2 regions of the Paenibacillus sp. FSL M8-0212 genome follow, and region 2 is predicted to be linked to the other one. Evidence: riboswitches for the same ligand, from Rfam matches in the RefSeq annotation. Region 2 holds a riboswitch; the other holds the start of a gene.
The links. A riboswitch is a leader RNA that binds a small molecule or an ion and turns the genes downstream of it on or off. The one in region 2 is predicted to bind FMN.
Positions count from the first base shown of each region.

Region 1: it holds a riboswitch for FMN, as region 2 does, so the genes downstream of both, MKX68_RS24110 (DMT family transporter) here and ribD (bifunctional diaminohydroxyphosphoribosylaminopyrimidine deaminase/5-amino-6-(5-phosphoribosylamino)uracil reductase RibD) in region 2, are expected to answer to the same signal.

Region 1 is NZ_JBBORP010000001.1:5,461,661-5,473,920, reverse strand. Features, by position in the region: gene MKX68_RS24135 (hypothetical protein) at 1-628, opposite strand, end outside; gene MKX68_RS24130 (amino acid permease) at 885-2,321, opposite strand; gene MKX68_RS24125 (amidohydrolase family protein) at 2,853-4,232, opposite strand; gene MKX68_RS24120 (CGNR zinc finger domain-containing protein) at 4,344-4,895, opposite strand; gene MKX68_RS24115 (DinB family protein) at 5,039-5,539, shown strand; FMN riboswitch at 5,624-5,777, shown strand; gene MKX68_RS24110 (DMT family transporter) at 5,922-6,902, shown strand; gene MKX68_RS24105 (amidase) at 7,226-8,722, shown strand; gene MKX68_RS24100 (urea carboxylase-associated family protein) at 8,857-9,465, shown strand; gene MKX68_RS24095 (LysE family translocator) at 9,605-10,231, shown strand; gene MKX68_RS24090 (YqcI/YcgG family protein) at 10,314-11,075, shown strand; gene MKX68_RS24085 (amino acid permease) at 11,132-12,260, opposite strand, start outside.
Region 2 is NZ_JBBORP010000001.1:5,037,395-5,049,654, forward strand. Features, by position in the region: gene MKX68_RS22230 (AraC family transcriptional regulator) at 1-725, shown strand, start outside; gene MKX68_RS22235 (stage V sporulation protein AA) at 1,581-2,237, shown strand; gene MKX68_RS22240 (stage V sporulation protein AB) at 2,218-2,646, shown strand; gene MKX68_RS22245 (spore germination protein) at 2,671-4,338, shown strand; gene lysA (diaminopimelate decarboxylase) at 4,443-5,774, shown strand; gene MKX68_RS22255 (peptidylprolyl isomerase) at 6,024-6,455, shown strand; gene MKX68_RS22260 (hypothetical protein) at 6,588-7,877, shown strand; FMN riboswitch at 8,046-8,212, shown strand; gene ribD (bifunctional diaminohydroxyphosphoribosylaminopyrimidine deaminase/5-amino-6-(5-phosphoribosylamino)uracil reductase RibD) at 8,536-9,639, shown strand; gene ribE (riboflavin synthase) at 9,701-10,369, shown strand; gene MKX68_RS22275 (bifunctional 3,4-dihydroxy-2-butanone-4-phosphate synthase/GTP cyclohydrolase II) at 10,401-11,633, shown strand; gene ribH (6,7-dimethyl-8-ribityllumazine synthase) at 11,735-12,202, shown strand.

The DNA of each region.
Region 1 (12,260 bases), 420 kb from region 2:
TACCTGGTCCAATCAGTTCCTCCACACGCTTAGCGAGTCGAGGCAGGTCAGCGAGAATAAATCCTCCTCTCCCGTAGGAGTCAAACACATGATGGTTTCTGCTCCACACAGCTTGAGATGGTGAACTCAACGACGCTGCTTCTGCCGGGAAAAGCGATATATATACAGTGATAACTTGCGCGTACTTAACCATTGCAAGCTGTTCAGGTTCGAGTGCACCTTCAGCAATACGAGGTGTTTTCATATGCAGGGAGATTCGAAGTTCGTATTCCCCTTCTGCAAATGCTGACCAACCCAGATCAACAGGCTGTTCAACCCCCTCAAAAGAAACAATGGAGATTGTGCTATCCGGTTTCAGGTTAACAGCATACTGCACGTATGCTAGCTCCTGACCATAGATGATATTGGCATCCTGACGATTGACGGGTGAATCCAACTGTTGTGCAATGACAGATACCTTACGTCCATCCTTCAGAAGGTGCTGCGGATCAATATCCAACTGCAATTCGTCTTCAATTCCTGGTTGTGAAACAAGTAATTTCGCCTCTGTGAGTACGGCTGAGTCAGCCAGAGCAAACCCAAAAGCTGCATTTTGATGATCTGAATTCGTATGTAATGGTGTGTTCATGATACATCCCCTCTCTTATGTCTGATGGCATGTCACATCCCCAAATATATTTCATATTTGTCTTAGCCGCAACCCCGACTCCTTGATTAAGTTGGTTACGCCCCTTATTACTTACCCATATATGAAGAAAATTCCAACCTTCCCCTGCTGTTATCATCCTTTATCTTTCTATATAAAAAAAATCCCCATCCCGCTTCGCCTAAGCGATACGAAATGAGGAAAAATGAAGATGTTCTCGGTTAAAGACTCGACTAATCTATTTATCCTTCGCTCTGAAAGCACTCGAGATGCGGCGTGCCGGATTCAGATGACTGTAATGCCGTCCATACGCAAAGTAAATGATCAATCCGATGATCAACCAAGCAAAAAACGTAATCCATGTCAGAGCCGCAAGGCGTGTCATCAAGTATACACAACCCAAGGCACTCAGAATCGGAATCAGTGGCACAAGTGGAACGCGGAATCCGCGTTTGAGATCCGGGTTATTTTTACGCAACACAATAATGCCCAGACTTACAACTGCAAAAGCAAACAACGTTCCGATGTTCGTAAGCTCCGCCAAATGTCCCAACGAGATGAACCCGGAGAACAAAGCCACGATAATGCCTGCAACCCATGTCCCTACCGCTGGTGTCTGACTTTTGCCACTAACCTTGGAAAAGACCGGAGACAGCAGTCCGTCACGAGACATGGAATAGAGCAAACGTGTCTGACCATACATCATGACCAGCAATACGGTCGTAATGCCGGCAATCGCTCCAAGAGATACAATCCAGGACAATCCCTTCAACTGGACAAATTCAAATGCAAACGCAACCGGATCACTTACATTCAACATGTTATACGGCACGATCCCTGTGAGGATCAACGATACAACAATGTAGAGAACAGTACAGATCGCCAGTGACGCAATAATCCCAATCGGCAAATCCCGTTGTGGCCGCTTAACCTCTTCTGCCGCAGTGGAGACCGCATCAAATCCGATGTAAGCAAAGAATACGGTTGCTGCTCCAGCTGTTACGCCTGAGATACCAAAAGGCAAAAATGGCTGCCAGTTGGTTGGCTCTACATAAAAGACACCTACACCAATAAAGATCAGCACGACAATAATCTTAATCGCAACCATAATTCCGTTCGCACGAGCCGCTTCCTTCACTCCTCGGGTAAGCAGGAAAGTGATAATTAACGTAATGACCGCAGCCGTGATGTCAAAATAGGTTCCTTTCTCCGGGCTGAACGCACTCGTAAGCGCATGGGGTAACTCCAGCCCGAATCCGGACAATAACGTTTGGAAATATCCAGACCATCCGCTGGCTACCGCCGCACTCGCGAATCCATACTCCAATATCAGATCCCATCCCAGAATCCAGGCAATCACTTCGCCAAAAGCCGTATAACTATACGTGTACGCACTACCCGATGCCGGTATGCTTGATGCAAATTCCGAGTAACACAATGCTGCGAATGCACATATGATACCTGCCAGTAAAAATGACAGTACAAGGCCAGGGCCAGCATACGTTGCCGCAGCTACACCGGTCAGCACAAAAATCCCGGTACCAATAATAGCTCCTACGCCAAGTGTGGTTAAGTCCAATGGACCAAGCGCCCGTTTCAATGCACTGTTGTTATCGCCCCCGGAGGCAATTGGTTTCTTACGAAATAATGAAGATCGTTGTTCGTTCTCACGCATAGTCATGTTCCTCTCGTCATGAATCTTGAATGTGCAATATGTGCTATGGATGTAGCAGAGATTGGATGGCTTCCCATCTGTTCTATGAAAAAGTCATTTGTTCTATCTTATCGATCACCTATAAAAACCTATCGAATTCTACACGTTATCGCGTTGCTTGATTAAATTTATTTTTGAAGATCACTTATTTTGTTCTTTTTCCGCGAAAATTATCATGATCTGTTGCACGTGGTTGAATATGAAAATGGATTTAAAACAAAACTGCGTATAATTTATATTATGCGCAGTTTTTATAAGCCTTAATTTTTATAAAAAACATCTATAATCCCTTGTTATCTGAAGTTACAAGAATGAGAGCTTTTTTCGTCTTTTTCCGCTGTATCTTCCTCCCTTATCCTGTCTAATTCGACGATATGAAGGCATGTAAAAGAGCCACATCGCATGATATGGCTCTTCCTTTCCTCTTTATACAGCTAGAGGTGTATATGAAAATACGAACTGATCTTATATAGGCTTTTATGAAAAAGTAAATTATGAAAAAGCGATTCTCTCCGCGTCCGACATCCGGTATTGGGATAACAAATAATCTTTGCTCTGCATCGCCGCATGACGAATCGCATCCAGATCAACATTCAACAGCTTACCCTCTCGCTTCACGAGTCTACCTGCCACAAAGACCGTATCCACATTGGATGGATTGGCAAATTGCACAACAGCGCCGATTGGATCATGAACGGGGAACATATTCAGATCGGTGGTACGAATCATGATCAGATCCGCTTCCTTCCCTGGGGTCAACGTACCCACCTTCTGCTCCAATCCCAATGCTTGGGCACCAGCTGAAGTAGCAAATCTCAGCACTTGGCTGGACTGCAAGTTCAACTCACCAGGCATCTCACCCTGCTGCAGAAGTTGTTCATTAGCTCTGGATCGTTCAGCCTGAAGTGCAAACTTCATCTGCGAGAACATATCTCCGCCTGTGGACGTCACTACATCTACACCAAGTGTAGGGGTTCCCCCATGTTCAAGAAAATAGCCGGTGGCCGGATATCCATGACCCATCATCATTTCAATCTCAGGTGTGACCGACAAGGAAGCGCCACTATCTGCCAACATTTTGTATTCATCCATGCCCATAGTGTTACCATGAACGATATTCACCCGTGGACTTAACAGTCCCGCTTCGTACAAGTGACTAATCGAGCGATCCACAGATCCCCAACTGCCAAATCCGGCATGCATGGAACAGATTGCATCCAGTTCTTGTGCTAGTTCGATCTCTTTCACGGTTGTATCCCAATGACTGAATTCTGGGCCACGAATGGCAAACCCATAGGTAAGTAATTGATCCCGTGATGAAAAATAACGTTCTTTGACTCTTCTCACATCATTATTCGAATACGTGAGTTGACTATCCCGATTCCAGTAGTCCGTCTCACCAGGGACTCCATGAGCAAATACCGCCCGAATGCCAGCATCCTGAAGTCCGCGAATCAGTTCATCCGTATGGTCAGGGGAATACGGCATGCTCCAATCCATTACTGTCGTCACTCCTGCGTTAAGCGCTTCCAAGGAACCGAGCAGGTTGGCAATATAACTATCTTGTGGACGGAGCTTGCTTCCCATCGCACCATAATAGAGATTTTGCAAATAAACTGGTAACGACCAGTTGGTTCCCGCTGTTTTGACCAGTGATTCCCACATATGCCGATGCGTGTCCACCAGCCCAGGCATAATAATCATCGATGAAGCATCAATGACCTCCGCATCCGGAATATCCAGGTCGGGCTGGATCGCCATGATCAGCGAATCCTGAATCAGAACGTCCGCCCGCTTATACTGTCCAATTCGAGCATCCATCGACAACACACAGCCATTTTTCAACAGATAACTTGTCCTCACAAGACACATCTCCCATCTAATTTGGTTTGAAAGACGATCACATCCTGCTTACGAATCTGTACTGCTTCTGACTATTTTTTCGCTAGTATATATACATTATATAGTTATTGTTAGTATTTATCAATTTTGGGATTTGCGTTTCGCCCGAAATCTTCTAACCTTCATCAGATTGCCACACATCTTATCATCACAGTACTTCTGTGTTCTGCTTCTGGTATCATCATAGAACATCCAGCGACAATCCGAATTATCACAGACCCGAATCCTCCCCGCTTCTCCCTCCACCAAAGTCAAAGCAAAGTCAGCTGCCACCTCAGCCATAACCTGATGCCAATGTGCTTCTACAGCTACCAGTTGGAGTTTCAGTTCCTGATCAATTGTAGTCAATGTTCTTCTCACATGCCCTGCTTCCATAACGCCGTTCAACCATTGTTTTTCTATATCTGTTAATGATTCTCCAGAAGACAAGCGGGCTCCAAGAGCCATCAATTCATTCCTGAAGTTTCTCATCGACAACTCATCTTCCGGAGATGCAGGAACAGAAGCGTTAAGTTGCCATCGTTCCAGAAAGTCTTGCTGCCAGCTCGCCTTCCCCAGTCTGTCCTCCGATCGATCTCCCCCACGCCAGTCGTGATAATCGCTGTTTACAAAATCGGTCCATAACCTGTCCATATATACCTCCGTTCAGTGTAACCATCTAATTATATAAAGAAGGTTACAACTCATCTTTGATGTGTTATATTAAGTGTAACCTTATTAATCAGTTTTAGCTAGTTACATCACAAATCACAATTATACGCAAGGAGGAAAAGGCAATGACAAAAACAACAGCACTAGATGTGTTACTTATTCAAAAGGATGATACCTGGGATCAATGTAATTGGATTGTACCTTTGTCGAAATCCTTGGAGGGTCTTACAGCAGAACAAGCAGCCTGGATTCCACCCGCAGGGGGATTAAGCATCTGGCAGTTGGTTAACCATATGTATTATTACAACCATCGCTTATTGTGTCGCATGCAAGGTAAGGAGCCTACCCTTCCTGCTGTAGACTCCAATGAATACACATTTGGGAATTCCGGAGATCCTACGGACGCAGTCGGATGGAATACACTGCTACAGGGTACAACTCGATTAGCCCAACAGTTGCGAGATCAATTAGCTGCACTACAAGAGTCAGATCTTGAAGCCGCATATATGGACTCCGAAGAGAAATGGGCACACGAACTAGCTCGCTGGGTACTCCATGATGCGTATCACGCAGGTCAAATCGTGCTCCTTCGCAGACAGCAAGGAAGCTGGAAAATCGTTTTCTAAAAAAAATGCTTGAACTGCTAGCGCTTACAGGAATAAGATGAACTTATTAATGTTACAGCTTGTTCAACACACTATATAATTGAATAGGATCTTCGGGGTAGGGTGCAATTCCCAACCGGCGGTGATGTTCTTCGGAACCAGCCCGCGACTCGCTATTTGTTCTTAACGAAGGACATCTAGCGACTGACTTGGTGTGAATCCAAGGCCGACGGTACAGTCCGGATGAGAGAAGATCAACACATTGACATGCCGTTCACGGGAAGGCCTCTTTCCTGACGCATGTCCTTGGATGAGCCCCCGTTTATTTGGTATATACCAAAACGGGGGCTTTTGTCGATTTTGCCAACTGAAGATTCCGTGTTCTGACGAAGGAGTCCTGAATATGGAAAAGACATCAGCAGCATCACCTGTTTACCGCAAGGAACGAAGTAATACCGGATTCTGGCTTGTAGTTCTCGGCGCCGCCTTATGGGGTGTAGACCCACTCTTCCGCATTATTTTGCTAAACACGATGACATCCACGCAGATTGTACTGGTGGAACACATCATCGTCAGTCTTATTGCCATACCCGTGCTGTGGAAATTTCGGGCTGATCTGAAAAACCTGCGCGCTCGCCACTGGATTGCCGTGATCTTTATCTCATGGGGAGGATCAGCACTTGCAACGGTATTGTTCACCATGGCGCTTACACATAACGATCCGAATACGGTGCTGTTATTGCAAAAAATGCAACCACTCTTCGCTATCGTGCTAGCTAAACTGTTATTAAAAGAAACGTTGCCTCGTCGCTTCGGTGGATTGTTCTTCATAGCATTAGCAGGAACCTACCTGCTTACATTTGGCTTCACATTGCCATTAGGTAACTGGGACAACTGGATTCATGCTGGAAGCTTGTTATCCCTTGGGGCTGCTGCCTTATGGGGAGGTTCAACCGTTATGGGCAGATTGATGCTGGGGCAGGCGCGTTATGAAACGGTCACCTCCCTGCGCTTTGTCGTTGCTCTCCCGCTCCTGATCTTTATGACGTGGAACGAAGGTGCGGCATGGACGTTTCCGTCCGGAACGGGTGAACAGACTGCTGTCATCCTCAACATTCTCGGCCAAGCATTGTTACCAGGTTTGCTCAGTCTTCTGTTGTATTACAAAGGTCTGTCGTCAACCAAAGCATCTGTTGCAACACTTGCAGAACTTAGCTTCCCGATGGCAGGTGTGTTGGTGAACTGGATTGCTTTCCGTACACTGATTACATGGGAGCAGCTGCTTGGTTTTATCCTGATCTGGGTGGCCCTCTTCGCCATTTCCAGACAACAGGAAAGATCATCAACTGCGGCCGATGCGGCTCCGAAGCTGCGTACAGAGTAAGTGGATTTATCTGAGGTTCACACATTAACCAATAGTCAAATATAAAAATAAAACCATTGCACATCACATTAGATGAGCAGTGGTTTTTTATTTCCATGACTCGATATTACTCCATCATTTTCTCAATTAGCAATATGAGCTATTAACCCTATGATTTATTTCTATATCGCAAATACAAATACTCCCCTCTTTTCCCTCCAACCTATAACGAGTATGCATATCATCGCACTACAATTCTTCTATGTTTTGTCTTTTATCTAATCCGGTGGTACGATGACATATGGAATAAACAGATGAATTATATTCAGAGAGGAACGATCATGATGTCTTCATTCTCATATACCTCCTACGACGCCGTAGGTTTGGCTGAACTGATCCGATCCCGGGAGGTATCCCCGGTTGAAATGCTGGAAGCGGCGTTTGCACGCCTTGAAGAAGTGAATCCGCAACTTAATGCGGTTATTCGTACATATGAATCTCGCGCACGTGAGGAAGCCGGTTTGGTTCGCCCTGGAGAACAACCTTTTGCCGGGGTTCCCCTGCTCTTGAAAGATATTTCGCAATCCTTGGAAGGTGAATTTCTGACTTCAGGCTCCCGTTTGTTCAGCGAGCATCGTGCATTACGCAATTCCAATTTTGTCACTCGACTCCGTGATGCAGGCTTTATCTTCATAGGACATACCAATACGCCTGAATTTGGTTTGAAAAATATTACCGAGCCCCGTCTTCATGGTCCCACTCGCAATCCATGGAATATCAATCACTCCCCAGGTGGTTCAAGTGGTGGTGCCGCTGCCGCTGTAGCTTCAGGTATTGTTCCTCTTGCCGGAGCCAGTGACGGAGGAGGTTCGATTCGTATCCCGGCTTCCTTTAGCGGATTGTTTGGATTGAAGCCAACCCGCGGGCGCACACCTGTAGGACCGGGAGTTGGTCGTCAATGGCAAGGCGCATCGATTGATTTTGCCCTCTCTCGCTCGGTTCGGGACAGTGCTGCATTGCTTGATACGTTACAAGTCATTCAGCCCGAAGCTGCGTTCCATGCTCCACTCTTTCCAGGCAGTTACTTGGCTGATATGAGCTATCCACATCAACGCAAACTGAAAATTGCATACACAACGGATTCACCCGTGGGAACACCTGTCAGCGTAGAAGCCAAAGAGTCTGTATACAAACTCGTTCGCTGGTTGGAAGATCAAGGTCATCATGTTGAAGAAAAGCTGAGTCCGGTCAATGGAGTTCGGTTGATGGAGAATTATTACATGATGAACAGTGGTGAGATGGCCGCGATGATCTCTTCCATGGAACGATCCATGGGCCGGGCTCTGACCTCCGATGATATGGAGATCGAATCTTGGGTTCTGGCTGAAGCAGGCAAGAAGGTTTCCGCTGCCGAATTTGTACATAGCTTAGCTGAATGGGATGTAGCTGCAGCTCAGATGTCCACCTTATTTGAGCGTTATGACTTCTACGTCACACCCGTTAATGCTTTTCCTGCGCCTAAGATTGGTGAATTAACACCTCATGACGAACAGATCCGTAATCTGTTGCGAATTAGTGAATTGGACAAGACCCAGCAACAGCAACTCATCTATGAAATGTTTGAGCCAAGTCTTACGTTTACACCTTTCACCCAGCTTGCAAATCTGACAGGCCAGCCTGCGATAAGTGTACCTCTGCATATGTCACCTGAAGGTTTGCCAATGGGTGTTCAAGTGATGGCAACCAAAGGACGCGAAGATTGGTTATTACATCTGGCTGCACAGCTTGAACAATCAGACCTCTGGATCGGGATGAGAGGTAATCCACTATTTCCAGCATAAAGGCGTATAATGTGGTTTGTGTTAAATTCACCATTGGATGTTCCTGCCTGAGTAGAGTACATCGCCATAACAGTGCATGAAAGCTTCATCTGCTCCGCATACTGAAAGCAAACAGTAGCGGAGGAATGTGACAGATGAATACGAATCAGCGCCATAAACAGTCTTATCGTATCCCAGCCAAAACGGGATATGCCTTGAAAGTAAGCAAAGGTTCTTTACTACGCATAACGGATTTGGAGGGACAGCAAGTCATTGATTTTGTGGCATACGATGCTACAGATGCTAACCATCGCTTGGACCCCGGCGTGACAATGGACGTATTGCGTACTTACCGAATTAAACCGGGACAGTTGGTGTATTCCAATCAATATCAACCTTTACTCAAGATTGTCCGTGACACCGTTGGGGTACATGATTTCTTCAACTCCGCTTGTCGTCCAGAGATGTATGAGGTGTTATACGACAAAAAGGATCACGCCAGTTGTTATCACAATCTGAACACGGCACTGGAACCCTTCGGGATTCTACCACCAGATCAACACTACCCATTTAACCTGTTTATGAAGTCCGTTGTAGACAGTGAAGGCAAAATTGATGTTGTAGCTCCCGACTCTCGAGCAGGTGATTATATCGAGATGGAGGCATTAATGGATCTCACAATTGGGCTCTCCGCCTGTCCTTGTGAAGAAAGCTCATGCAACGGCTACAACTGCACCCCAATTCAATTGGATGTGGAACTTTAACAGAATAACAAGGCCTTTACACAGTATGAGATAAAAGTAGTTTGTTCTAATTCACTCCTTGCGGGAATACGATGACTTGTACCCCTTTTCTGTGACAACTGGTACAATTCATCGAACCCGTTAAGGAGTGAACGTGTTTATGTCTGTACTGTTCAGTTATATCATTCTGGGAATATCATTGTCCGCTCCAATTGGTCCGATTAACGCCGCCCAACTCGACCGTGGAGCCCGCCACGGTTTCATGCATGCCTGGATTCTAGGACTCGGCGCTATGTTTGCAGACTTGGTGTATATGCTACTGATTTATTTTGGAGTTGCCCATTTTCTGGACACGCCGTTCATGCGCTCTTTTCTCTGGTCATTTGGCAGTTTTATTCTGATTTACACGGGAGTGGAAACGATCTCGAAGCTGAAGCAAGGCATTCAAGGTACATCTACTGCGGAAGCGACTGTTCGGAAATCATTTATATCCGGATTTTTGATGGCCCTGTCCAATCCACTGAATATTTTATTTTGGCTTGGGATCTATGGCTCTATTCTCGCGACAACTGTGAAGCATACGGACACGGCTCATTTGCTGCTCTACAGTTCAGGCATATTCATTGGTATTCTGGTGTGGGATGTTATTATGGCTGGCATGGCCAGTCGATTCCACAAACATAGCAGTGAGAATGTATTGCGCTGGATCTCTATCATTTCAGGAATCTGCCTGATCGGATTTGGTTTGTATTTTGGGTACGAAGCTATACGTTCCATTTTTTTCTGACAACAAAATCAGGCTGGACAGTCACCCAACTTCCCCCACATTAATACTGTAACGGTATCATGTGGAATGGAGTTGGGAATCAATGGCGGAGCTGTATAGTGCCGACGAAATAAACACCTTGTTTGAGCGTCTTCCATCTTGGCAGCAGGACGCTTATTCGCAATTTGGTAAAATGATCGCCGACGAAGATAATACGTATCCATGTGTACCTGGACGAATGGGGTTTCTGTCAGGACATTTGAGGTACGGATTTACGTGTGACCCCCGATCTGAACATGCTGCCGAAGATATGGCCGATCTGCTTAGACAATATGGTCCTGTCTCCAGAGACACCGGTCATTACGCTTCCATGGTCGTGATCTGTGAGACGCCAAGCGATCTGAAAAATCATACAACCGTAGAGCAATATCAGACGTTATTCTGGCAAATGCTTAATCGGGTAAGTTCACACGATACCGAGCCGTGGCCGGAACATATTTCAACCGATCCTCATGATTCATCATGGGAGTTTTGCTTTGGCGGAGAGCCTTACTTTTGTTTCTGTGCAACTCCTGCACATGAACTCCGAGCCAGCCGTCATTTTCCTTATCTCATGTTTGCTTTTCAACCGCGGTGGGTATTCGAATCCATTAATGACAACACCCCTCTTGGCCGTAAAATGAAAACCTTGATTCGCAAACGTCTCGCTGCGTATGATGCTGTACCTGCTCACCCTTCGCTGATGTGGTATGGTCAGCAGGATAATCTGGAATGGAAACAGTATTTCCTGCCTGATGATGAGCAGACACCTTCCAAATGTCCATTCATGCGGATGAAGCAAGCCCTAGGCAAGTTGACGAAATAATCTTAAAGCACTCATTAATCCGTTGTACGACCTCCACAAAAGTTGCTGAGAGTTGCTTATGGTTTGGATGGTGCTGACTCCGGTGGTTTCGAGCCACGTACCTTATGAACAACATACGTGATGATCCCAAGGAACACCAAAAGTCCCACACTTGCCAGCAGACCCGTTCTGCTGGCTTTTTCCATCGCTGTCCCAGCCACAGCAGCCACAATTAATACTATGGCAATCCACACTTTGATGCGATTCCACTTCACGGGCTTCATTTTCTTAATGTACGTGATGCAGATGAGTAGCCATGTATACATTAATACCAGACTACCTGCCGTCGTCACATATTCAAACAGACTCTTGGGCATCCATAATGCCATCAACGTAGACAGGAGTAATCCGGCCGCTGTGCAACACAATGCCTGAAGTGGCATGTCCTTTTTCCCCCAGGTCTTCGTGAACAGCTTTGGTGCATCTCCATCTTCTGCGAGTTTCACCAACATGGACGTAATGGCATATAACGAAGCCACCATCGTCGAGAATCCGGCTATAATCAGAATTCCATTGAGAATGTGGACCACAACGGTGAATCCAATAGTTGACATGGCTTTGACAAGCGGACTTTCATCTGGGGTTAACTGAGCTGAAGGCACAAGCAACAGGATCAACGCAATTGAAATCACATAGAGTGTACTCACCGATAACAGCATCACTCGACCTGATTTCACTGCATCTTTTGGTTCTTTTAGGTTAGCAGCCATCAAACCCATAACCTCGATCCCGGCAAAAGCAAAAAATGCATAGATGAAACCGGTCCATACCCCTTTACCTCCATGCGGGAACCATTCATTTTTCAATTGCTCGGGTGTTACTTTTACAGGTAACCAACCCAGACAAGCCGCTCCTGCTATAGCTATAAATGCAACCGTTGCAGCAAGTTTGATTACAGCAAGAATATTCTCCGTTTTGGTTAATCCCTTCGCTCCCAGTGCAGCAATGAACAGACCTATAGCGGCATAGATCGCAACAAATGCCCAAAGTGGAAACTTGGGAAACCAGAATTGAGAGAACAGCCCAAGTGCCGTTAATGAGCTGCCCATGATGAGCATTTCAGAGAACCAGTACATCCATCCACTACCAAAACCAGCCCAAGGCCCGAATGCTTCGCCCGCATACGTTCGAAAAGCGCCTTCCTTA
Region 2 (12,260 bases):
CACTGTTCCATATCAACGATCAAAAGATGATGTTGTCCAAAGGTGACGGGATTTTTATCAACAGTGGAATAATGCATATGGCCGAAGATCACGGTGTGAGCGAGAACTGCATTTATTTATGTCTGAATTTGTCCCCACATGTTATCATGCCTTCGGATTTGTATATAAAGTACGTATATCCATATGTAACAGCAACTAATTTGCCTTTTCTGTATATCGAAAGAGCTAACGCTTGGGGAGAACAGATCCTGAGTGCCATTGCACAGATTAGAAAGGAGCTGGTGGAAAAGGTTCCTTTTTACGAAGTGAAAGTTGCCTCTGCGGTGCTGGATGTGTGGAAATTGTTGATTATGAACGGATATTCCCTGGAACATGATTCATCGGAGATGAGCAGAAACAAACGAATGAAAGACATGTTGCAATGGATTCATCTCAACTATGCTGACCCGATTAGATTGGAAGATATTGCGAGGATTGGACAGTTAAGTCGATCAGAGACATGTCGTTACTTCAAGCAAATACTGAGAACAACACCCATGCAATATGTGATCGAGTACCGCATCCAAAGAAGCATTGAACTATTGCAATCCTCCAAGCGTAGCATCACCGAAATTGCCTATGAGGTTGGTTTTAACAGCACAAGTTATTACATTAACCAATTCCGCAAAACAATGAATTCAACCCCTTTACGATTCAGAAGTGAATTGAACAAAAGAGAAAAATAACATAATTGTTGAGTTATTGTACATGATCCGTGAACTTATCTACCGATATCGAAGATCGCCCACACGGCGACTTTTTTGATATGTGTAATAATGCTTCACACTCAGTTGTCCCTCAAATCGGTCAATAGTCACTCCTCCATTTAAGTCAAATTAAAGCCCTAATCTATCATTTAAATCTCCCTGCCTCTCCCCACCATATTTATTTCAAACGTTTGGAAACGGGAGGACGATGGGTAGCGGAGGCATGGAATCGGTCAAAAGGAGCGGAGCGTGAGGGTTCATCTAAGGATACATAAGCAACGCAGGCGGCAGATTAGACCTGAAGAAGCGAAGCGTGCACATTTGTTTCCAAATTTCTACACAGTTGTATTCTAAGACGCATGCAGAAGACAAACTCCAACGTCATAGAATTTTGAGCAAAATAACCCCAAAAAGCTCATCTTTTAATTCCCTCCCTGCCTCCTCCCCAGCCTATTTATTTCAAACGTTTGGAAACGGGAGGACGACGGGCAGCGGAGGGATGGAATCGGTCAAAAGGAGCGAAGCGTGAGGGTTCATCTAAGGATACATAATTAACGCAGGCGGCAGATTAGACCTGAAGAAGCGAAGCGTTCGCCTTTGTCTCCAAATTTCTAACCCTTAGAAATCAATCAAAAGAATTTGGAGACAACAGCGATCAGAAGGTTGGTCTGCCGTCGGAGTGTCTGCGTGTATCCTCCCCCGAGCAACAGCGACCAATGACCGATCCATCCCGTAGCGCTAGCACCACCTCCCGATCTTTTTCCAACCCGTTTGTAATAAATTTGCACATTCTTCAAATACTAACTTAAATTACGCAGTAAAGGAGTGCTATGGATGTCCCAGACACCCACTCCAATGGTCTATATTCGTCTGCGCAGCCGTATTCGCATCCAGAGGGGCAGAGCAGTCAAGCTTGGAGACATCGCACATGTACTGACCTCTTCTGAAGACCAGGAGGGCAGGCTACTGGAGCTTGAACTGCTGCGCCCTGGACCGGAGGATGGCAATCTGATCCTCATTGATATATTGCAGATTATTCCCCAAATTCGGCGCATCTTGCCGGAGGTAAGTGTGGAACTGATGGGATCAGGTCATACGTTGGTTGAAGTCATTGCGGGAAATGGTCAACCTTCCAAGTCCCTGTTCATTCTGGTTTGGCTGCTGCTTTTCTTCGGATCAGCCTTAACCATTATGAATTTTCATGCTGATGTGAACATGCAGGAAGTACAGATTCGAATTGTGGAGATGCTTACTGGGCATCGGGACGAACATCCCTATCTGTTCCAAGTGGCGTATTCCATTGGCATTGGATTCGGAATGGCAGTATTTTTTAATCATTTGTTCAAGAAAAAGTGGAATGAGGAACCTACCCCGCTGGAAGTGGAGATGTTCCTATACCAGCAAAATGTAGATAAATATGTGGTGATTGAAGAAAGCGAACGCATGCACGAGCAGGAACGCAGGGAGATGAATGCGGATGAGCGTTCTTAATGGAGCAATCAGCATTGTATTGGGTATTGCAGGGGGAATTGCCGTAGGGAGCGGCGTAATTGCGCTCATTCTGGTGCTCGATATGATTCCCAGGTTGGCTCAACTTACGCAATCGTATGACAAGACTCACTGGTACGAAGGGGCGCTGATCGGTGGTTCACTGCTCGGGACGGTGGCGGATTTCTGGCACTGGAAAATGCATGGGGTGCTGATGCTCAGTCCAATCGTTGGTTTGTTCTGTGGCGTCTTCATCGGTCTGCTCGCCGCGGCGCTCACTGAGGTGCTCAATGTACTACCCGTGCTAGCCAAACGATTGGGCATGAAACCTTATTTGTTTGGATTACTGCTCGCCATGATTTTGGGCAAAATGACAGGTTCCCTGTTTGATTTTTTCATATATCAGCGGTAACTCGTGGCCATAGGAGGATGGAAGATGGATGAACAAACAGAGCACACAGGCCAGGAAAATAGTGAAGGTATAACGGAAGAGATGTTACACAAGTCTGCTTATGAGATTCAGAAGGAAGAAGAGGAGAAAGCGTATAGTAAGAAAAAACAAAATGAGATGTCCGACAGCATTGAGGAATCCGTACAATATTGGCAGGAAAACGATGATATCTCCCCACGCATGAGTGAGAATAGATATACACTGCAACAGGTCCTGGGGCTCGGAGAATCGTTTGACGTGAATATGAGGGAAATGGTTCTGGGTGGCAAGCATGTTGGATTGCTGATGATCACCGGCTTTGCCAAGGATGAGATTTTGCTTGAGGTGTTGAAAAGACTCACCTATCTCACGCCGGATGACGTGTCCGGACATGCTCTCAAATCCTATTTTGAATGTTACATTCCCCATATTCAGGTGGAAAAAGTCGAGAAGATGAGTGCGGTCATCAACAAGGTTCTTACTGGTATGAGCGCAATGTTTGTTGAAGGGGACCGCTCGGTCTTAATTATGGATACCCGGAGTTATCCGGTACGTTCACCCGAAGAACCTTCATTGGAAAGGGTAGTCCGCGGTTCCAGAGACGGTTTTACCGAAACACTCCTGACCAATGTAACCTTGGTGCGCCGCAGAATACGCGACCCTGGATTGAAATTTGAGATCATGCAGGTGGGGCGGAGAACACAAACCGATGTCTGCGTGGTGTACATTGACGATATTGTGGATAAAGTGCAAGTGGATTCAGTTCGTGAAAAAATTCAGCGAGTGGATATCGATGGTATTCCCTCCGCCGATAAACAGCTGGAAGAAGCGATTATCAACAAGGGTTGGAATCCGTTTCCACTCGTTCGGTATTCCGAGCGACCAGATGTTACAGCTTCCCATTTGCTGGAAGGACGAGTTGTCATTTTCGTGGACACTTCCCCCAGTGTGATGATTCTGCCTACGACCTTCTTCGACCTGTGTGAGCATGCCGAGGAGAATAGACAGACTGCCTTGATGGGAACGTATTTACGATGGGTGCGTTTTGCAGGGATTCTCATATCGTTGTTTTTGCTTCCACTATGGCTTCTCATGGTTATTGATCCTTCGATTAAACCGATGGGACTTGACTTTATTGGTCCGCAGGAAAATGTAAAGCTGCCGCTGATTCTACAGTTTCTACTGATTGAACTGGGCGTCGATTTATTACGGATGGCCGCGGTCCATACGCCTACACCTCTGGCCTCTGCAATGGGCTTGATCGCGGCAATTCTAGTCGGGGATATCGCCGTCAAAACAGGATATTTTGTCAATGAGGTTGTACTCTATATGGCTATCGCAGCCATCGGCATGTTTGCCACGCCGAGTTACGAGCTGGGTCTCGCCAACAGGTTGGTCAGGTTGGTTCTGCTAGTCGCTGTTGCGATATTTAAGGTTCCGGGATTAGTCGTGGGCAGTACACTACTCATATTGGCGCTCACCGTTCACAGGTCGTACAATTCTTCGTATCTCTGGCCTTTTATACCGTTTAATGCAAAGGCCTTGGGTAACTTTTTATTCCGGCTTCCGCTGCTGGAAAATAAAAAACGTCCATCATTTAACAAAACCCGTGACAACACCAAAATGTCCGATGATCCGGACGGGGAACTGCGAAAAAGTAAAAAACACAAATGATCTTCCGAAAAATCCATTCATCTCGCTGCCTAATTTGATATACTGGTGTAAAATCATTGGAATAGCAACTGTTCCAGTATACAAAAAAGTGAGGAATGCAGATTATGTATTTACATGGTACAAGTAAAATAAATGCACAAGGACATCTGGAGATTGGCGGAGTTGATGCAACAGATCTGAAAGAACAATTTGGAACTCCCCTGTACGTTGTGGACGAGCAATTGGTTCGCGAGCGTTGCAGAGAGTACATGGAAGCATTCCGTGCTTCCGGACTGGGTTTCCAGGTTGCTTACGCAAGTAAAGCATTCTGTGTAATGGCAATGTGTGCACTTGCAGCTGAAGAAGGACTTTCCCTGGATGTTGTATCTGACGGTGAACTGTTTACTGCACTGCAAGCAGGATTCCCGGCTGAGCGCATTCATTTCCACGGTAACAACAAAACGCTGGAAGAGATTGAAATGGCTCTTGATGCGGAGATCGGATGCTTTGTTGTTGATAACTTCAATGAACTGCATCTGTTGCAGGCTGTAGCAGCGGACAAAAATCGTAAAGTAAACATTTTGCTTCGTGTGACGCCTGGTGTTGAGGCACATACGCATGAATATATTTCTACAGGTCAAACGGATTCCAAATTTGGATTCGATATCGGTAATGGTACGGCATTTGAAGCGATTGACTTGGCTTCCAAGCAGTCTAACCTGGTATTGCTCGGTGTGCATTCCCACATCGGTTCCCAGATCTTCGAAGTTGAAGGTTTCCAGATGGCTGTTCAACGTGTTGCTGAATTTGCAGCAAGTGTATATGAGCGTCTTAATGTTGCCTTCAAAGTGGTTAACCTTGGTGGTGGATTCGGAATCCGTTATATCGATGGAGATACGCCGCTTGAAGTTGCGCAATACGTGAAGGCTATTACAGACGCAGTTAAAAATCATTTTGCCCAAATCGGTTATGCCGTACCTGAGATCTGGGTTGAACCAGGCCGCAGCATCGTGGGTGAAGCAGGAACAACGCTGTATACTGTTGGAACAAGCAAAGACATACCAGGCGTGCGTAAATACGTTGCCGTTGATGGTGGGATGACCGATAACCCACGTCCTGCTTTGTATGAATCCAAGTACGAAGCTGTGCTTGCCAACCGTGCAAATGAGGCTGCTCAGGAAACGGTATCTGTTGCGGGTAAATGCTGCGAGAGTGGCGATATGTTGATCTGGGATCTGGACCTGCCAAAAGTGGAGAGCGGCGATCTGCTCGCTGTAGCTTGTACAGGTGCATATAACTACTCCATGGCTAGCAACTACAACCGTATTCGTCGTCCGGCTGTTGTGTTTGTCAAAGACGGTCAAGGAGATGTCGTAGTACGCCGTGAGACGTATCAAGATATCATCCAGAATGACCTGGTACCAGCGCGCATTGGCAAACAGCCAGTAACTCGCTAATTCGTCAAACGATAATGCGTTTCTGCATTATTCAGGATATAGGGATTTTAAATTTGAAGCAGATGAAAAGGGAACTTCCTTTTTCGTCTGCTTTTTGTATATTCGGACTAAATTATGAAAAAAAGTTTCCGTTTTTTTTGCGATCCAGTCATTTTCGGTGTACACTAAGAAAAGTGCTGTAATGCTTGACCCAGGGTCATGCGTTCTGGCACCATTAACGATGGTCAATACGAAAGGAGTCATTTACATATGGCGAAACAAGCGAAAATTAAATTGGCAAACGGCGGAGAAGTTCTGATCGATCTGTTCGATCAAGAAGCTCCAAACACAGTAGCAAACTTTGAGAAACTGGCTAACTCCGGTTTCTACAATGGTCTTACATTCCACCGCGTTATCCCGGGCTTTGTAGCTCAAGGCGGATGCCCTAACGGTAGCGGTGCAGGTGGCCCAGGTTACACAATCAACTGTGAAATTAACCCGAACAAACATGAGCGCGGAACACTTGCTATGGCACATGCTGGCCGTAACACAGGTGGAAGCCAGTTCTACATCTGCTACCAACCGCAACCACATTTGGATGGACAACATACTGTATTTGGCAAAGTAACTAAAGGTATGGAGTTCGTGGACGCTTTAGAAGGTAAAGACAAAATGGAAACTGTTGAAGTAGTAGAAGCTTAATACCTTCACCTTAACTGGATCCAAACATGAAGTGCTTCTTTTTATAGAAGCACTTTTTTTGTTTTTTTACATACTTGAAATCGATGATTAGAAAGGATGAATAAAACCTTGGATACGGTTACTCAGCTAAGCTTGTTAAAACAAATTTATAGTGAGCGCACGTTGTGGGATGAAGAACTGCAGGCATCGCGCCATGTCGTTCCGGATAGTCTATCCGTAAAGGATCGAGAAGCGCTTGAGGCAGCGGGGCATGAACCGAATCGATTTGTACGTCCCCAACATGATGAAACGATTACTGAGCTGAAAAAAGTTGCGAATCAATGGACGCTGAATGATGCAGCGCAGGCTTTTGTATCCTCTTTGTGGTCAGCACCCATGATCTGGCGCTCGTTGCTTACGGGCAAGCTTATTGCGAGCAGTATGCCAAGTCATGGACATACGCCATATCCATCTTCGAACACTTGCAAGATCTGCGGGTTAAGTGTAGATCAAGCAACCGACACGACGCTGCAATGGTATTGGCGCATGACCAATGGAACCCCGTTGGACGGTGATCCTTTTGGATATGTGCTGGCACTTCGAGAGTTGGCTGCAGCGCAGGAGCTTCCAATACCCAATGATTACGACCGTTGGACATTCCGTGCGGTGTTAACAGTGCTGCGCGAATTACCTCCCAAAACACGCTACAGCAAGGCAGCAGTAGCGCTCAAGAAGGAACGTCTTTTGCCTACACAGAAGGAATATGCCTACCGTGATTTGCTTGAGACGTTAGCTCTGATTGGCATATTGGATACGCCGGAACATCCTGGAATGATCACGGAATTCACCACTTACATGCAACGTGACGCACGCCCCAATGTTCGGGTTGAAGTGCAGGCCCCTCTGGCGTGGTGGGATTCATCTGTCGGAATCAATGAGAACAACCTGAACAAGATATTTCATGATTTTGATCTGAGTAATATATCTCTTGCGGATAAGCCTGATGAGAATCCAGCTGTAAAGGACACGATCTTAGGAGCATTGGAGAAGAAGAGAAGTGTTCGCGGAAAAGTACCAAAGGCATCTCCTGATGCAGGTACCGGGGAGGTACAGTCTGGAGATGTGTATGCTGTTCGGGTTCGGGAAGGTGTATGGGTGACTGTATACTGTCATGAAGTCAGAGACAAGCGTGTCATCGTTGAATATCTGGATGGAGTCTTTCCAGAGATGCCGGGAAAAGCAGATTTGCATGGGACGTTTCGACCCAGAGCGAATGGACGCTGGAAATGCTCGGCTATTGCGATTGATTCCACAAGTTGGGTCAGAAGGGTGGCAAGAGAGTTCCCGCTTCCGACTTCGCCCCTGCAAGAACCTGATCGCACTCCATTCCACAATGCCAAAGAATTAAAGCATATGGCGAGCTGGTGTTTTCCTGATATGTAGAATGCTGCGATGGATGTGAAATGTGCCTCCAAGCAAAAACCGTGCCTCCTTAAGAGGAAGCGGTTTTTTGTTGTTTCTTAGCTTATTAAAAGTTAGTATGTGACAAAAAGGAACAAAAAACAATTGATTTTTTGGCATTAAAGTGCTAACATCCAAGTAATAACGAAAGCAATCCTTCAGGGCAGGGTGCAATTCCCTACCGGCGGTGATGCAGGAAGTGTAAGGACACATGTCCAGCACTTGATGCAAAGTCCGTGACCTGTCTGCCTATGGCAGATGGCTGATCTGGTGTAATTCCAGAACCGACAGTATAGTCTGGATGGGAGAAGGAGAGGTGCAGACCTAACAGGTTTGCATTCAGCAGGAGTATTGCTGTACAGTCTACATTGGTAATGTCTTGCACTGTGCAGGGAAGATCCGGTTACGCCGGACAGTTCCATACATATGCCACACTATAAAAGCTCTTTACCTGTAATTGATGTTCATTAAGGTATGTGTCTATTTTCACTTGCCCGAAATGAAGTTTTGGGCAAAGTGTTGGCGTGCTGTATCCATTTCACTCCTGCTGGTGACATTTGTCTCTCATCATCCCCATCGAACTGATTGTTCGACGGGGATTTTTTAATAAACAAGACTTTAAACCGCGGGGTGAACGGATTTGGAAATGATCAATGATGAATTTTATATGGCACTGGCATTGGATATGGCGGAACGAGCACAAGGACAGACGGGGATTAATCCGGTCGTTGGATGTGTAGTTGTGAAAGAAGGTCGTATTGTAGGTCTGGGGAGCCATCTGAAACGTGGAACCGGTCATGCGGAGGTGCATGCCCTTAACATGGCAGGCAGCGATGCAGAAGGAAGTACGGTATACGTTACACTTGAGCCCTGTAGTCATTATGGCAAGACGCCACCTTGTAGTGAACGCCTGATTCATGAAAAGGTAAAACGTGTTGTCGTATGTTGTGAAGATCCAAATCCGCAAGTATCCGGCAGAGGCATCAGCATGCTTCGTCAACAAGGCATTGAAGTTGAAGTTGGCGTACTGCGTGAGCGTGGAAGACGCATGAATGAAAAATTCATTAAATTTATAACAACGGGTCTACCTTTTGTGACACTGAAAACGGCTACTACTTTGGATGGCAAAATTGCTACTCGCAGCGGAGACAGCAAGTGGATCTCCAACGAGCCCGCTCGTGAGATTGTGCATGCCCTTCGTCATCGTCACCAGGGAATTATGGTTGGCGTCGACACAGTGATTGCCGATAATCCGGAACTTACAACCCGTTTACAAGTGGAAGGCATTAGTCCGGTGCGCATTGTGGTGGATTCCAAGTTACGTCTTCCCGTAGGTGCCAAAATGGTTAAGGATGGTCTTGCTCCAACATGGGTGCTGACCACAGACGAAGCCAGTCCTGAAGCTGCTGAACGTTTGGAAGCTTACGGTGTTGAGATTATACGCTGTGGTCCTGGACCACGTGTGGATCTGTTAAGCGGACTTAGCAAGTTGGGTGAGCGTGAGATTGGTTCGATTTTGCTTGAAGGTGGGGGCACTCTGAATGGAGCCATGCTGGAGGCACGGTTGGTCGATCGACTGCTCATGTTTATCGCACCGAAGATTGTAGGCGGTTATGATACACCTGGAAGCTTCCGCTTCGAAGGTGTGGAACGTATGAATCAGGCGATTCAATTGAATCAGTTGGAGATCGAAAAAGTTGGAGATAATATCAGCATTGGCGGTATTCCGGTGTGGCCTGAATAAATAAATGAATTTTAAAGAAACAAGTTAGACTCTTTATAAATTAAAGAAGGGAGGCGGCAGCATGTTTACCGGTTTGGTGGAAGAAGTTGGTCAGATCCGGCGTATTGGTCGGAAAGGCGAAGCGATGGTCCTGAATATCGGAGCTTCCGCCATCATGGACGATCTGAAGATTGGTGATAGTGTAGCAGTGAACGGCGTGTGCTTAACTGCGACAACGCTCGAAGGTGGAGGTTTTACCGCCGATGTAATGCCTGAAACCTATCGCCATACCAATCTCAGTCAGCTGCAATCTGGCAGTAAAGTTAATCTGGAGCGGGCCATGCAATCCGGCGGTCGTTTTGGCGGACACATCGTTCAGGGCCATGTCGATGGTACCGGAGTGATTGGCAGTATAACACGTGATCAGAATGCAATTGTGTTTGAGATCAAACCTGATGATCACCAGTTGTTCAAATATCTGATTCCCAAAGGATCGGTTACACTGGATGGCATTAGCTTGACCGTTGTCCATACGTCGGATACCGCATTCACGGTTTCCATAATCCCGCATACCATTGGTGAAACTGTACTAAATGTGAAAAAGACAGGGGATACCATTAATATCGAATGCGATATTTTGGGTAAATATGTGGATCATCTGCTCCAGTATGGGAGAGGACATCGAGAGACGGGTGCTGGCAAGCCGCGCAGTATCAGTGAAGATTTTCTCTCCAATCACGGATTTGCATAAATAGAAACAGAAATAAACTGGAGGTGGACCCATGTCAGAACAATCCATTTTGGATACGATAGAAGAAGCCATATATGATCTCATGCGTGGCAAACCCGTCATTGTTGTGGATGATGAAGATCGGGAGAATGAAGGCGATTTTATCGCTTTGGCCGAAAAGGCGACACCTGAAGTCATTAATTTCATGATTACTGAAGGTAGAGGTCTGGTCTGTGTTCCGATTACACAACAACGTGCGGACGAACTGAATCTGAAACCGATGGTTCAACAAAATACGGATTTCCATGGAACAGCCTTCACCGTCTCTGTGGACCACAAAGATACGACAACAGGTATCTCGGCACATGAACGCTCTATTACCGTGAAAGGTCTGATCGATCCTGAAGCGAAAGCTGGGGACTTCCGTAAGCCTGGTCACATGTTTCCGCTGATTGCAAAAGATGGCGGTGTACTTCGTCGTGCCGGGCATACAGAAGCGGCGGTAGATTTGGCCATTATGTGTGGTTCATATCCCGCAGGCGTGATCTGTGAAGTGATTAAGGAAGATGGCACAATGGCCAGACTTCCGGATCTGCAAGAGATTGCCCGCAAACATGATCTGAAGCTGATCAGTATTCAGGACATGATTCGTTACCGTAACGAAAAAGAGCAGCTGGTCCAACGTGAAGTGGCTGTACGTATGCCAACGGACTTTGGCGAGTTTCAAGCGGTGGCTTATACAAACGCTGTGGACAACAAGGAGCATGTGGCTTTGGTCAAAGGTGAAATAGATGGTTCCAAACCCGTACTTGTACGTGTGCACTCTGAATGTTTGACTGGTGATGTATTCCATTCCCATCGTTGTGACTGTGGTCCTCAGTTTGATGCGGCACTCAAACAGATTAACGAGGAAGGCAACGGCGTACTGCTCTATATGAGACAGGAAGGCCGGGGCATTGGGCTAATCAACAAACTCAAAGCCTATAAGCTGCAAGAGGAAGGTCTGGATACGGTGGATGCAAACCTGAAGCTGGGATTTGCTGCCGACTTGCGTGATTACGGGATTGGCGCTCAAATTCTGAAAGACCTTGGGGTTCGTCAGATCAGACTGTTAACTAACAATCCTCGTAAAATTAAAGGCCTTGAAGGATACGGACTTGAAGTTGTAGAGCGTGTTGCGATCCAGATGGAAGAGAACGAGGACAATACGGTTTATCTTCATACAAAGCAAGCAAAGCTGGGGCATATGCTCAAGTTTGATGATATCGAACAAAACGAACAGTAAATATATTTTAGATGAATAACGTTCACCATGTAATTTATGGAAGAGATTAATTAGGATTTCCGTTACTTACATTACATTATATCGTTAGGGAGATGACTTGAATGCCACAATTTTTTGAAGGACATTTAGTATCAGAAGGATCACGTTATGGAGTTGTCGTTGGACGTTTCAACGAATTCATCACCAGTAAATTACTTAGCGCAGCGCTTGATGCATTCAAACGTCACGGCGTGCAGGATGATGAAGTGGATGTAGCCTGGGTTCCAGGAGCGTTCGAAATCCCTCTGATTGCGCAGAAAATGGCGGAGAGCGGCAAGTATGATGCGGTGATTACCCTGGGAACTGTCATTCGTGGATCCACTACGCATTACGATTATGTGTGCAACGAGATGGCTAAAGGGGTAGCAGCAATCAACCTGAAAACTGGCGTGCCTACAATCTTTGGATTGGTTACAACAGAAAATATTGAACAAGCGATTGAACGTGCCGGAACCAAAGCGGGTAACAAAGGTTGGGATGCAGCTACGGCGGCAATTGAGATGGCAAACTTGACGAAACAGCTAAAATAGTGCTTATTTAATAGTAGTGCCCTGCTTTGCGCAGACGAACACGGGAAACCGGATTCGT